Regions from separate parts of the Bacillus sp. C1 genome, predicted to be linked through region 2. Evidence: a T-box and tRNA genes for the amino acid it is inferred to sense, from the RefSeq annotation. Region 2 holds a T-box; the other holds one or more tRNA genes.
The links. A T-box is a leader RNA that pairs with one kind of tRNA and senses whether it is charged. The one in region 2 lies ahead of ACX5JI_RS01060 (valine--tRNA ligase), so its partner is inferred to be a tRNA-Val.

Region 1: it has a tRNA-Val gene. The T-box ahead of ACX5JI_RS01060 (valine--tRNA ligase) is inferred to sense a tRNA for this amino acid. The anticodon was not compared.

The regions. Positions count from the first base shown of each region.
Region 1 is NZ_JBTMZT010000002.1:700,999-708,984, reverse strand. It holds gene ACX5JI_RS10100 (D-alanyl-D-alanine carboxypeptidase family protein) at 108-1,376, opposite strand; gene ACX5JI_RS10095 (hypothetical protein) at 1,531-1,758, opposite strand; gene ACX5JI_RS10090 (epimerase) at 2,031-2,489, shown strand; tRNA gene ACX5JI_RS10085 (tRNA-Val) at 2,766-2,838, shown strand; gene ACX5JI_RS10080 (hypothetical protein) at 2,975-3,280, opposite strand; gene ACX5JI_RS10075 (DUF4145 domain-containing protein) at 3,549-4,292, opposite strand; gene ACX5JI_RS10070 (hypothetical protein) at 4,568-5,164, opposite strand; gene ACX5JI_RS10065 (hypothetical protein) at 6,118-6,294, opposite strand; gene ACX5JI_RS10060 (hypothetical protein) at 6,465-6,629, opposite strand; gene ACX5JI_RS10055 (YecA family protein) at 6,669-7,349, opposite strand; gene ACX5JI_RS10050 (RNA-dependent RNA polymerase family protein) at 7,683-7,986, opposite strand, start outside.
Region 2 is NZ_JBTMZT010000001.1:198,922-206,907, forward strand. It holds gene hemB (porphobilinogen synthase) at 209-1,198, shown strand; gene hemL (glutamate-1-semialdehyde 2,1-aminomutase) at 1,198-2,487, shown strand; gene spoVID (stage VI sporulation protein D) at 2,678-3,703, shown strand; gene ysxE (spore coat protein YsxE) at 3,931-4,959, shown strand; gene ACX5JI_RS01055 (YszA family small membrane protein) at 4,984-5,178, opposite strand; T-box leader at 5,423-5,654, shown strand; gene ACX5JI_RS01060 (valine--tRNA ligase) at 5,692-7,986, shown strand, end outside.

The DNA of each region.
Region 1 (7,986 bases), on a different contig from region 2:
TGCACGTAAAAACTAGGATATCCTAAGGTGTTCTTAAAAGAGAACTTAAATCAATACTATAATGAACGAACAGAAAACGCAATAAAAAATAGGCAATTGATCATTGCCTATTTCGCTTCTGAAGCTGCGTTCTTTTTAGCTTGTCTTACCATATATAAACCGATTATCACAAAGGTAATAATTCCAGCTCCAATGCTTATCATCCACCCAAAAGGATAAGTAGGTTTAGCTGGCTTTATATTTTTTTTCGGCATGGCAAATGTAACATCTTCTTTAGAAAGAACATTAATGTGTTCAATCGTTTGATTATTTTTCATCACATCAACTGTTCCAATGACATCCCCGCGATGAATCCCTTTTTGATATAACTGTTCTGCATCAAGCGAATTTGCTCGAAAGCTTGTTTTTACATTTTTCCCTTCATCTTTCTTCAGCACCAATTCCGCATTTTTTTCAAGTTCACAATCTATATCTTTCTCTAAATATGTTGCTTTCTGATGCCAATTATTTTTATCTACGACAATTTGTTTCTCAAATTGCGAAAAAGAATGATCCGCAATTTGCCGCATATCTTCGTAAATTTCTGGTTTTTGTGATGCCATCACAACATTGACAATGCGGTTACCATCTTTCTCATTTAATAAAACAAGTGTATTATGCGCTTCATTCGTAAAACCTGTTTTCCCGCCAATACTATATGGATTTTCAAAATAAGTCGCCTTATTAAAAATCGAAACCGTTTGTCTAGATGTTGTAACCGTCGTCCGTTTCGTATTCATCGCTTGTAAAATCTCAGGGTATTTCTGAATCCCTCTTGTAATCATTGCCATATCATATGCCGTCGTATAATGATTCGGATCATGCAAACCATTTGGCGTTATAAAATGACTCTCCTTTACCCCTAGCTGCTTCGCTTTCTCATTCATCATCTTCGCAAAGTTCTCTATATTGCCGCCAATTTTTTCACCAATCGCATACGCAACATCATTCGCACTTAATACCATTAACACCATTAACGCTGTATCACGATTGACTGTTTCCCCTACTTGAAACTCAAGCTGATAATTACTCTTTTCCTGATCTAATGCCGGTTGTGAGAACGTGAATTGATCGTCTTTCTTCGCATGCTCCATTAATAAAATTGCAGTCAATACTTTCGTCATACTTGCTGGAAATGCGCGCTGATATGCATTTTTGTCGTACAAAACATCCCCTGTTTTTGCATCAATAGAAACAGCAAACTGACCAAATACATGCGGCCCCGGTCCTGAGGGCGGCACTGACCCAGCATTCGTTTCAGCATACAACGTCATAGGCGTTAAAAAGAATACACACATCGCCATCACAAAAACCAAAATCTTCTTACAATTCAACATATGACTCTCCCTTTTCTATTTTCTTTCACTCTATATACTAATTCTACCAATCTAACATAGAATTGGAATTGAAATGGAAAATCAATTACCACATTTCACTATATCATAATTTTACAAGGAAAGACATAATTATGCGGATAAAAATAAGAAGGACTCACTCTTGCTTATCCTTCTCATCCACTAGTAAATCTATTAAATTATTTCCTGCTTCTTCTTCCGTAATCTCATCCGTCATTCCCATAAAAGACCAACCCTTTGCATCTACCCATTCAATGAACTCATCTAAAAACTCATCATGAGACACATCAACATCAAGAATCGCCCCATTAATTGAAATCGTTCTATTCTTAGGCACACGCAGTTTGAAAGTTTTTCTGACCATTGTATATACCTCTTTAATAAAAATAGTTTATAAATCTATTTCCTATTTCTGTTATACCTTATTTCCATGAATTTGTAAAAAGAATATCCTACCAAACATAAATATAAAGCTTACCATATTACTGTATATAGTCGTCATAAACACTAGCTCTCAATCAAAACAATCAATACATTTTCTGAATAAAAAATAATATGAAATCAATCCATTTAATATGATATTATGGATTAATTTCTTTCAGAAATTATGATTCATACTAATATATAGGAGCATTTATGAACAATCAAAATAATAATGAAACACCCAATAAAATAGCTGTCTTGGTTATAATTTCAGGCTTATTTTTACCCATTTTCCTTCCTGCATTTTTAATGTTAGCATTAGGAAAATGGATGCCAGATGAAATTATGTATCCAGGAATCATGTCATTATTCATTTTATCCATTGAATTATTTATCATCGCAGCCATTTTCACAAAGATTTTAAACATGTGTGAATTGACCGAGGAAAAGCTCGACGAATTAGGATTTTTAGGCTTTACCATTTCAGTAGCTACATCGTTCCTTGCTACGTATGTAGGATACTTTGGACTCGCAAAGATCAAATTAACTTCCGTTCAATTATCGCCTCATGGCATTTTAATTGTAGCGATTGTTTCTACTATTATTTTAACTATTTTATTACAGGTACTGGAACGGTTTGATGATTTAGGTGAACAAAGCGAAAATAAATAGATTTTCATTCAAGAAGGTACACTTTAAAAACAAAGTATACCTTTTTATTGTATAAAAATATCTACATTAATAATTAATAAATACACTGTCTTGCTAAGAGACGGAAAATCAATCCATTTTCATGATTGATTCATCTTCTTGTAAACTATATAAATACGCAATTCTACCAAATCCTATTTTAAAGATTGTAATGAAAAACTATTGTAAGATGCTACTTATTTTTGTATAATTGACCTTACAGAATTATCAGATATATCAAAATCAACATTTTATCATGATCCTGTAGCTCAGCAGGGAGAGCGCCACCTTGACAGGGTGGAGGTCGTGAGTTCGAGCCTCTCCGGGGTCATACTGAAAACCCTTGATAAACAAGGGTTTTCCTTATGTATAACAGCTATCTAAAAATGCTGAAACAGTCCTTTTGGGGCAGAAATGGGGCAGAAAATATTTTTTAAATGCTTTTTATTCAGCGCTTCAATAAAATTTCACCTACGTCCTCTCATTTTTCGCTGATTTTTTTGAAGTATATTTTTTATAATGCCATGTAACTCATCTATAATTTCACCTTGTAATATCTCTGTCACATCATTACTATTCAACTTTCTCGGTCCTCTAACACCTTGGATTCTATGGCCTTTTTCGTTCAATTTAACAGCTACGTTTGCAATATTGTTATCTAAAGCATACTCATATATTGCCTCTGTCTCTAAAGACGTCACCTCATAGTTTGAAACCAATTCAATAAAATGACTCCACTTTTCAACTAAATCTTTTGCTTGCTGTAAATTCACCTTTCCCCTCTCCTATCACTTTTAATTTATAGAGTGCATGTTTATCACTCAATCACTAAAAACATTAACAAATCTATACAATAATATTAAGAATTATGCATCTCACAAACCTAAAACTTAGGATTTCTTAGTAATTTTGCAATAAAAAGAGGGACTCTTATTTATGAGAACCCCTTAAATGCACTCTGTATTTAATTATTAGAGTACAATACAAACAAAATATACAAGTTAATTAAAGTGTATCTTAAAAAGACAAACTATTGTTATCTCACTTTTCAATCTTAGTATGCGGTATCTCATAAATGCTATAAAGCATGTGCTCAATAATTTTTAAAGCCTGTGCGATAGTCTCTGGACTATAGGTAATCATTTCGTGTGCTGCATAGTTTCCCATACCTCTAACTTGGTGTAAAACACCTTTATGCGATTCTATAATATATTGTTGTTTATGTAACTCTTCAATTTTTTCATGAAGAGAAAGATTTCTCATTTCAGGATTACCACTTTTATCGAACTGCAGTTCTTTATTTTTAATTTTTTGTATTTGTACAATTCCCTTCTCTTTACATATCCCTTCCAACAGCATTCTAATTCCCATACTACAAAGTAAAAACATTTCTTTACGATATGCCTCTATTACTTCTTCACGTAAATCAAAAATAAAATCAGGGATATTATTGAATTCATAGATACTTTTATACTCTAAATATAAACCTTTTGTTTCTTCTTTAGGTTCCTCAGGATATACCGTATACTCCTCATAACTCTCCCAATTACCATCGTATCCTATTTTCAACATATCTTCATCACAATATGCCCTCAAAAAGGATACTTCATCACACCCCAAACACTGCACTATAGAATAACTATCCCTATATTGAAAATCCTGAGATTCTTCTGGCGTGGCTAACTTAATATACTCTAATTTCTTCCCTTCGTTGTTCTGTACATGCATGTGGTTTGTTTTCTTTTTACAACTATAACAATATAACTGTTGATCAATTCTTTCCATTTCTTCTCTCCTACTAAATATTATTTTTGCACTCTAAAATACTCAAGATAAAACTCTTTCATTTAGAGTTTGCTATAACAAACTGATTCTTTTAAGCCTTCAGTATCCATCTTAACATTGAATATGTTTAAACTATCATTAATTCCTTTATAAACAAAATGTCAAGTTTTGTTAGGTTTCTTGAAAGCACTATAATAAGCCGAATATAATTATCTACAAAAAATGTATTTTCCATTAACGCTTTTGTTTAACATTCTACCCTTCAAACCTAAATATCATTTTTCGTTTATTCTTTCCCACTCATCAACAAATAATTTTCTTTTTACTGGATCATTAGTAGTAACTACATTAAATCCTAATTTTTGCATTCCTCTTAATCTCTCTTTAGAAATATTTAAATGAGCATGCAAATCCTCCAAACGTTCATCACTCATTGGAACTTTTCTCAAGTGATAAAAGAAAGATTTTATAGTATCCTCATCTTCCTTTTGATATTTTCGAGTATTTTTAAAATATCCATCTTTTTCATAATTACACATAACATAAGGGGTCTCACGAATAGCTTTTCCCACTTCTTCATAAAATACACTCAATTGATCGTCTACTAAAATATCTTCTAAGATTCCTTTAGGGACATTTTCTAAATACCTTTCGTTAAATACACCACCATCCAGATTAGGGTTAAAACTTTTCAAATAATAATCAGGTTTAAAAATAAGAATTAAAGATAGCGCCGGAATATCTTTATCATAACAATCAAAGTATGCATTGATTGTCGTATTTGAAACTTTAAAAGAATATTTTATACAGGCGGATCGATTTCTTAAACCAGCTTTTTGGTATTCTTGTATTAAAAAATCCAACAATGACATTTCAACATCTCCTTAAAACGATTTTCAATATTATACCATGGAAATATATAACACAAAAATCAATTCTCGTATTCTACTTTTTATGCTATAAGTCCCATTGATTTTTTAATTTATTCACAAGTACCATAGCCTTTCCACTATCCTTATTTATATCTGGATGAAATTCTCTTGCTAATACTCGATAGAATTTTTTAAGCAGCTTCTGTTCTTCCTCTGTGTAGTTACTCAATGAAGCTGATTGGTTACTACCACTTTGGGATAATGCTTTTAAACCATTATCCCAAAGATGATTTATATATTAACAATCGCATCTCTCCACTATAACTACTGGTTAGAGTGGAATCGAAGTTCAGTTCGTTTATTTTGTAAAACTCAATGTAGTACTACATAAAAAGGGTGCAGTACTACATTGAAATGTTGCACGCAATCCATGCCTTATATGTCTGAAAAGCAACATACTTATATTTTGAGTTTGTTTTGCAAAAGGAGCGAATGGTAACATTTCTTTTGTGAACGGTAATATTACTATTAAAATGTTTCACATTTTAATGAATTGATTTTGCTTTACATTCCAATAATCTCACTTCAATTCCCTTTAATATCAAGAAATTAAAGACATTAAATTAAGTGATTTTTATTTTGTACAACATTACCATAAAATCCTTATCATTTCTTATCAATAGTAACAGTCAACATACATATATTGAGTTCGTTTGTTTTGTAAAATTCTATGTAATACTACGCAAAAAGGGTGCAGCACTACAATGAGTACTACATATAAAAAGGTGCATTATATAGGTTAAAGTAACATTTTAGGCATTCAAATTTGTTTTGCGAAGAGAACGCTCCTTTTAGTAATGGTAACGTTACTTTTAAAACGTTCCATAAAACAAGCTTATTCTAATGGAGTAACGCAGGAGTACTCTATAAAAGTACTCCATTAATCTTTTATCTTACAATGGTAATTGAATCTGATTATTAATATTCTGCCACCACTGCTCTTCCTTGATGTATTTTTTTGCACACTGAATATTTTTACAATAAACCCCAAATTTAGCAGCTGATAATTTTTTAACTTCGGCTACATGTCCACATTCTTTGCAACGAGTCTTTGTCTTTTTATTTAACATATATCAATCACCTCTAATTTTCTTTTATAGAAAAGTAACCATTACAAGTGATAATGTCAATACAAAGTAAACAGCTATCCATACATAAGATTTGTCACAGATTTTAAAGAGAAAAAGAGTAACTTTACACTACCCCTCTATAAGATGACTATTATAATTTATTTTCACCTTTAGTAAAGATCTTCTGCTGCTGGCTCATCGTAACTACGATAAGAATCTTCAATTCTCTTATTACAGTCGCTACAATAATCCCAATAACCCCATTCCCCTGGTTCAGAGAAAATACTACTATTTTTTTCACAATTACAAAATTCTTGTTCTTTTTCAGTAATCATAACGCACCATCCTTAATTCATTATTTTGCACTGGAAATTTCACGAAGACATAACACATCTTTGGAATCTATCTTCATAATACTTAGCTTTTAGTTCATCGATCTTTAAAGTAAGCCCAATTCTTTCTGCAATTTCTATCGTTTCTCCCCAAAGCCCATTTTTGTGATTAGGCCAATTCTTCATGTATTCCCCTAAATTCATTTTTGTTAATTGTTTGAAATTATTATCAATAGATTCTCGATTGGATGGAACCCCAAAAGAAATATTAGTTACCGCTCCATCTTCTAAGTCAATTCCTTTAAAAATAGGAGTCGATATTTCAATATACGGATTAACATCATGTTGAAATGGCGAATGAGAACGATATAGTCCTACATCATAAGGAAATCCATCTAAAGTAATCCACGAATGACAAAATGGAAAAGGTATTTTTGAAGAATTAGTAAATCCAATTTCTAAATTCGGCTTAAATCCTTGCTCTTTAAGTAAAATATATAAAATACTTGAAAGTGCATGACAAGCTCCAATCCATTGCTTTCTCATAGCATGATTAAAAACAGCGAAATATGTTTCCACCAATCTCTCGTTATTAGGAATTTCTGATGATAATTGAAGTGCTCTTTGTTTCCAAATATCTACAGGCTTTTGAATTTTATCGATACAGCATTTCTTATATTTCCGTCCACTTCCACAAGGACATGGTTCATTACGTTCATACATATTGTTTTATTCCTTCCTTAGCTATATTTTACATAATAGAGTGTATTAAACTTAGACACTCGTGAAGGTGTATTTTCTTGTGGTACCTTTTTCTAATCTATGAGTTGTATTAAATTTGAACAATTTCTTCTTAGGTGTCCAATTTGTCCAATAAACAACAGGTCCATTGAGTGAAAATACAGGTGAAAAGTATAGTAAATATTTGTTTGAAATAAAGATTGATCAAAATGGATTCTTTTCTATTTCTGAATGAACTTTCTGTTTTATAAAAAAGTTTAATTATTTTAATAATCATATTTCACAACCAACAAATTAATTTTATATATCCGTATATTAATCTTCAAAGTTCTCCTCACTTTCCTCTATTCTCAATGCTAAGTAATCTTCAATTTCATCAAGAACATCAGGAATGTCTCTGATTATAGGAAGCTCTGATAATATATTTTCCTTGTAAAAATTCATATAAGAATTTTTTTGTTTCTCCTTTTTTGCCCTTTTAGGAATTAAATATTTAACAATACTGCTTTCTAAATCAACTTGTAAATCATCAGAATACAATATTAGATGATAATTTTGAAACCAGTATTGTTCATCAACCTTTTCTTTTAACTTATCAATTTCCTCTTTTTCGAAGTAC
Region 2 (7,986 bases):
ATTCTTTTTAGGTGGGAGAGAGCATCCGGCCATGCATAGAAGCGGTCAGCCCCTCTTCCTGCCTCATGCCAAGTTAAAACAAAGAGAGAAAATGAGTGTAATTCACTTTTTGTTCTTCATAGCAGTGGGGTATGTGTCGAAAAATCAAAATGAATTTATATATAATCAAAATGCATAATTTAAATAAAAGAATGGGAGATAGAAATCTATGAATTCTTTACAGTTTAATCGTCATCGTCGTTTAAGACAAAGCGGAAGTATGCGTGCACTTGTACGTGAAACATATTTACATACAGAAGATTTTATTTACCCTATTTTTGTATTAGAAGGAGAGAATGTGCGTAACGAAGTTCCTTCTATGCCAAATGTATATCAAATCTCTTTAGATTTATTGCAAGCTGAGATGCAAGAAGTAGTAGATTTAGGTATTCGTTCTGTTATTGTATTTGGCCTACCTGCTGAAAAAGATGAAGTCGGATCTTCCGCATTTTGTGAGCATGGCATTGTCCAACGCGCAATTAAACAAATTAAAGAACAGTTCCCTGAATTAGTAGTCGTTGCAGATACATGTTTATGTCAATATACAAGCCATGGACATTGCGGCGTTATTGAGGACGGAATTATTTTAAATGATGAATCGTTAGAAATTCTTGCTAAAACAGCAGTGAGCCAAGCGAAAGCTGGTGCGGATATTATTGCCCCATCTAACATGATGGATGGATTTGTAACGGGTATTCGTCATGCGTTAGACGAAAATGGTTTTGCACACGTACCGGTTATGTCATACGCTGTGAAATACTCATCTGCCTTTTACGGTCCATTCCGCGATGCAGCGCATGGTGCACCACAATTCGGTGATCGTAAAACATATCAAATGGATCCAGCAAACCGTATAGAAGCATTCCGTGAAGCGGAATCAGATGTAATGGAAGGAGCAGATTTCTTAATTGTAAAACCAGCCCTTTCTTATTTAGATATTATTCGTGATGTGAAAAATAGTTTTAACTTACCAATTGTTGCATATAACGTGAGTGGAGAATATTCGATGATTAAGGCAGCAGCGCAAAATGGTTGGATTAATGAAAAAGATATTGTACTTGAGAAACTATTAAGCATGAAACGTGCAGGAGCAGATTTAATTATTACGTATCATGCGAAAGATGCAGCACGATGGTTACAAGAAGGAGGCGCACAATAATGAAAAAGTTTGATAAGTCGATTGAAGCATTTGAAAAAGCACAAGATTTAATGCCTGGTGGCGTAAACAGCCCTGTTCGCGCTTTTAAATCTGTCGGTATGAACCCGCTTTTCATGGAACGCGGAAAAGGTTCTAAAGTTTATGATATTGATGGGAATGAATATATCGATTATGTATTATCATGGGGACCACTGATTCATGGGCATGCAAATGACCGTGTGGTAGAATCATTAAAGGCTGTTGCTGAAAAAGGAACAAGCTTTGGTGCGCCAACAGAAATTGAAAATAAATTAGCGCAGCTTGTAATTGAGCGTGTGCCATCAATTGAGATTGTACGTATGGTAAACTCCGGTACAGAGGCAACGATGAGTGCCCTTCGTTTAGCACGCGGTTATACTGGTCGTAATAAAATTTTGAAATTTGAAGGCTGCTACCATGGACATGGTGACTCATTATTAATTAAAGCTGGATCTGGTGTTGCAACGCTCGGTTTACCAGATAGCCCTGGTGTCCCAGAAGGTGTAGCGAAAAATACAATTACAGTAGCGTATAACGATTTAGAGAGCGTAAAATATGCTTTCGAACAATTTGGTGATGACATCGCATGTGTGATCGTCGAACCAGTAGCTGGAAATATGGGGGTTGTACCACCTCAGCCAGGATTTTTAGAAGGGCTTCGCGAAGTGACAGAGAAAAATGGTGCCTTGCTTATCTTTGATGAAGTAATGACAGGGTTCCGCGTTGCTTATAACTGCGGGCAAGGGTATTACGGTGTAACACCTGACATAACTTGTTTAGGGAAAGTAATCGGCGGAGGGCTACCAGTAGGAGCATACGGTGGTAAAGCGGAAATTATGCGCCAAGTTGCACCAAGCGGACCAATCTATCAGGCGGGTACATTATCAGGTAATCCTTTAGCGATGACGGCGGGTTATGAAACATTAGTCCAATTAACGCCAGAGTGTTACGAAGAGTTTGAGCGTAAAGCTGAAATGTTAGAAAATGGGCTGCGTAAAGCGGCTGAAAAACACGGTATCCCGCACCATATTAACCGGGCGGGTTCTATGATAGGTATATTCTTTACGAATGAATCAGTTATTAATTATGATGCAGCGAAAACTTCAAATTTAGAGTTTTTCGCAGCTTATTATCGTGAAATGGTAGAGCAAGGGGTATTTTTACCACCTTCGCAATTTGAAGGCCTTTTCTTATCAACAGCACACAGTGATACTGATATTGAAGCAACAATTGCAGCGGCAGAAATGGCAATGTCAAAATTAAAGGCATAAAGTAAAAAAAGGTTGTCAGGAGAGTTCTGACAACCTTTTTTTGTTGTGTCACCTATCGTCGAAGTACCGATAGGTGATGTCGAATGTTCAACATATGAAAAAATGCTGATATGAAAGACTTGAGTAGGAAGCTCATATGTGTAGTTCGATTTTTTACTCATAAAATGACTCCCATGCACATAAATCTGTAATGACATACAGTTTGGGAGGGGGAAAAGAAGTGGCAACAGATCATTCATTACGTTTTTCATTAAAAGAATCAGTTTGGTTCCAAAAAGGACAGGAAGTCGAAGAACTTTTGTCAATTTCGTTAGATCCAGACGTTGAGATAGAAGAACTTGAATACGAGGTGATTGTGAGAGGGCAATTGGATTTAACGGGAGAATATGTTGCAAGGAAAGATGATTCCACGTTTTCACTAAGAGAGTTATCTCCAGCGAAATCCATTGATTATGTAGAAACGAGAGAAGATGGTGTAAACGAACTTGTACACTCTTTTCCGTTAGAAATTTCGATTCCGCGAAATCGAGTGAAACAAGTTGAAGAATTGTATGTTTCTATTGAGGAATTTGATTATGAATTAAAGGAAAACGGCTGCTTGCAATTATTAGCAGACGTATCAATCTCTGGTTTATGTGAGAATGAGAGATTACAAAATGAAGTATACGAAGAAGAAATTGAAGGAGATCCAGAAAACACAGTAGTGGATGAATATGCTTTACCAGTGGAAGAAGAAGTCACAGCTCATACAGAATCAGACGGATGGGAAGATTATGCATTTGAACCGTTTCAATTAGAAGAACGTAAAGAACGAGAGGTAGAAGAGGAAGAAGAGGAAGAAGAGAAGGAACATCTGTTAGAAGAGTATGAAGAAGAACGAGAAGAAAAAGAAACGACACCACAATTTGAATTATTCGGTCGAAAGGATTTTAAGAAACAGCAAACAGAGAAAGTACCGGAAGAGCAAGAGGAAACAACGTACTCACAGCGAGATGAAAATGCATTATACTTAACAAAATTATTTACGAAAGAGCCGGAAGAAGAGTTTACGAAATTACGGATGTATTTTGTGCAAGAAGGGGATACAATTGAATCGGTTGCGGAGCGATATGAAACGTCTATCCAGCATATACATCGTGTGAATCAAACAGAAGACGTATATTTAACTGCAGGACAAATTATATATATACCGGTGTCAAAAGCAAAGACAAAGTGAGTGGAGAATTTTCTCCACTTATCTCTTTTTTGTCATTTTAGTTTTGCTATTTGCAGGTAGTAAGACTCCCACTTCAAAATTCAGCGACAGCAAAGAAGTTAGGTGAGAGTCGGGCTGCCCGTAAAAGCCCGATTCGTGAAGACTAATAATCAGCGGGTGATGAAGAACCTCCCACTGATTAAAGTTTCATTTTATCTTACGCTTTTGAATGAGAAAGGATCATTCGTATGGATATAGAATTGCGAAATCGTTATACACCAATCGTACAGCGGTATCAATTGGATGTCCAACATATGGAAGAGCACGGTAGTGTCATAAAAATTTATACAAATCAAGGTCCATATGCATTAAAAAAATTACCATCTCATCGATTGCAGCGAAATAATTTAGTGTATCATGTTCAGTTTTTACGTGAAAAAGGATTTACACATTATGCACCCATTTATCATGCGATAGATGGAAATCACATTTTGAACGATGAAACATATAGTTACTATTTAATGCCTTGGCTAGAGCGAGCAGAAGGCGGCGGAGAGGATAATGATCAATATCATAAAATGCTTCAGACGCTAGCGCTACTTCATCAAAGGACGGTAAAGGAAGAGACCTATACGGAAGAAGTGTTAGAGAAGCATTATACAAATATTTCAGACCGATGGGAGAAAGATGGTGAGTTTTTAGAACGATTTCTTGTGGAATCTGAGGCGAAATGGTATATGTCTCCGTTTGAATTACAGTATTGTACGTATTTTCATCATGTGATGAGAGCTCGTGAATTTGCAACGAAACAGTTTTCGGAGTGGCATGAAGCGATGAAAGAAAAAGAAAAAACACGAGTGTCTTTTATCCATGGCAACGTATCGATGAATCATTTTTTATTCGATTATGAACGAAACGGTTATTTTATTAGTTTAGAAAAGTCGGGGTTTGCCACACCAGTTCAAGATCTTGTTCGCTTTTATTCCCGTTCATTGAACACATATCCAATTGCGAGAAGCGATCGTTTTGAATGGTATCAGGTATATCAGAAGAATTTTCCATTTACAAAAGAAGAACAACTCCTTATGTTTACGTACTTAACATACCCATCCTCATTTATTCAGCAAGTTCAATCTTATGCAAGTAAAGGGCAAAGCCGAGGAGAAAAGAAAGAACTTCAAGGTGTAAAAACAATGCAGCAAGCGCATTGGCTTGTAAGTAATGTAGAATATTTTATTTCACAATTACAAGCAGCGCAGCAAGGGAATGAAGGATAGTCGTAGCCTCAAGTATTATTGAGGCTACGGCTGAAAATGCAAACGAATCGTTGCGACAACAAAGATAATAAGGATGATAAAGTCTAAAAAGGTCGGAAGTAGCAACGTGCGAATTCCTTGGAAAATCGTAAGGGGAATTGCAAAATCGGAAAATATTGTTTGTAAATTTCTAACCCATGAAGGGGTTGAAAAATTATAAGTGCGTCTGTACCGTCGCATAATAATTCCTCCATACTAAAGTGAGTAATCGTAACAAGTGAAGAGGTAATATTACAATATGCCGGGTAAGTACCTAATGTGCTTGTGCCCTTTTTGTATAGATTGTAATAAAACCGGTTAAGCTGATTGACGATAGTATATGTTTATGAGGAAAGTATAGAAAGTAGTGGGGATGAAAATTATTTTTATCTTGACGAATGTAGTTTCGTTTTTTACACTATTGTATATAATAGCTAACAATTATATAAATGCATTGAAGGGGAAGAGTATAACATTAAACGTCTGCAGAGAGGAGAATTAGTAGCTGTGAGATTCTCTAGATAGTCATGTTAGAAGGTAGCCCTGGAGCATCTTTTCTGAACGGAGTCATTCTCATTAGGAAAAGACGGATCTGTCCGTTATCAAATTAAGAGTATAAGCAAATTTTGAATTTGTTTGTAAATAAAGGTGGTACCACGATGTCCCTCGTCCTTTTTGGATGAGGGACATTTTTTATTTTAAGGAGGGAAAATAATGTCAAATACGGAAAAGAATTTAGCGACTAAATATGATCATATGTCCGTGGAAGAAGGTCTTTATAAATGGTGGCTTGATGGCAAATATTTCGAAGCAAAAGGAGATGCGGAAAAACAACCGTATACAATCGTAATTCCGCCTCCAAACGTAACGGGTAAGTTACACTTAGGTCATGCGTGGGATACAACACTTCAAGATATTTTAACACGCACAAAACGTATGCAAGGGTACGATGTATTATGGCTTCCTGGTATGGACCATGCAGGTATCGCAACACAAGCGAAAGTAGAAGGAAAGCTTCGTGAAGAAGGGATTTCACGTTACGACCTTGGCCGTGAGAAATTTCTTGAAAAAGCATGGGAATGGAAAGAAGAATATGCTTCTCACATTCGCGAGCAATGGGGAAAAGTTGGTTTAGGACTAGACTACTCTCGTGAACGCTTTACATTAGATGAAGGTTTATCTGATGCGGTTAATAAAGTATTCGTTCAACTATACGAAAAAGGTTTAATTTACCGCGGTGAGTATATTATTAACTGGGATCCAGCGACACGTACTGCATTATCTGATATTGAAGTAATTCATAAAGATGTACAAGGTGCATTCTATCATATGAATTACCCATTAACAGATGGTTCTGGTCACATTCGCCTTGCGACAACTCGTCCAGAGACAATGCTTGGTGATACAGCAGTAGCAGTTCACCCAGAAGATGAGCGCTATAAACATTTAATCGGAAAAACAGTTACACTTCCAATCGTAGGTCGTGAAATTCCAATTATCGCTGACGAATACGTAGAAAAAGACTTTGGAACAGGTGTTGTAAAAATTACACCAGCTCATGATCCGAACGACTTTGAAGTAGGTAACCGTCATGATTTACCGCGCATTCTTGTAATGAACGAAGATGGTACAATGAATGAAAAAGCTGGTAAATACAGTGGCATGGACCGTTTTGAATGCCGTAAAGAGTTAGTAAAAGACTTGCAAGAAGCAGGTGTATTAGTAGAAATCGAGCCTCATATGCATTCTGTTGGTCATAGTGAACGTAGCGGAGCAGTTGTAGAGCCTTATTTATCAACGCAATGGTTCGTAAAAATGGCACCACTTGCAGAAAAGGCTGTTGCGCTGCAACAAAAAGAAGAAGAAAAAGTAACGTTCGTACCAGAGCGTTTTGAAAACACATATTTACGCTGGATGGAAAATATTCACGATTGGTGTATTTCTCGCCAATTATGGTGGGGACATCGCATACCAGCTTGGTATCATAAAGAAACTGGTGAAGTGTACGTAGGTACAGAAGCACCAGCAGATATTGAAAATTGGAATCAAGATAACGATGTACTTGATACATGGTTTAGTTCAGCATTATGGCCGTTCTCAACACTTGGTTGGCCAAATGAAGATGCAGAAGACTTCAAACGTTACTATTCAACAGACGCGCTTGTAACTGGTTATGATATTATCTTCTTCTGGGTATCTCGTATGATTTTCCAAGGTTTAGAGTTTACAGGAGAGCGTCCATTTAAAGATGTATTAATTCACGGTTTAGTTCGTGATGAGCAAGGACGTAAAATGAGTAAGTCTCTTGGTAACGGTATTGATCCGATGGATGTTATTGAAAAGTACGGTGCAGATGCAATGCGTTTCTTCTTATCAACAGGAAGTGCACCAGGCCAAGATTTACGCTTTAGCATGGAGAAAGTAGAATCTACTTGGAACTTCATCAATAAGATTTGGAACGCTTCACGATTCGTATTAATGAATATGGATGACATGAAGTATGAAGATATCGACTTAACTGGTGAAAAGTCAGTTGCAGATAAGTGGATTTTAACTCGCCTAAATGAAACGATTGAAAGTGTAACGCGTAACATGGATAAATATGAATTTGGTGAAGTTGGTCGTGCATTATACAACTTCATTTGGGATGATTTCTGTGATTGGTACATTGAAATGGCAAAACTGCCATTATACGGTGAAGATGAAGCAGCGAAGAAAACAACTCGTTCTATTTTAGCGTACGTACTAGATCAAACGATGCGTTTATTACACCCATTTATGCCATTTGTAACAGAGAAAATTTGGCAGCACTTACCTCATGAAGGCGAGTCTATTACAGTAGCAGCGTGGCCAACAGTTCGCGAAGATTTACAAGACAAAGAAGCAGCAGCAGAAATGCACCTTCTAGTTGATATCATTCGCTCTGTTCGTAACATTCGTGCTGAAGTAAATACGCCAATGAGTAAAAAAGTTCAATTGCAAATTAAAGCAAAAGATGAAGTGGTACTA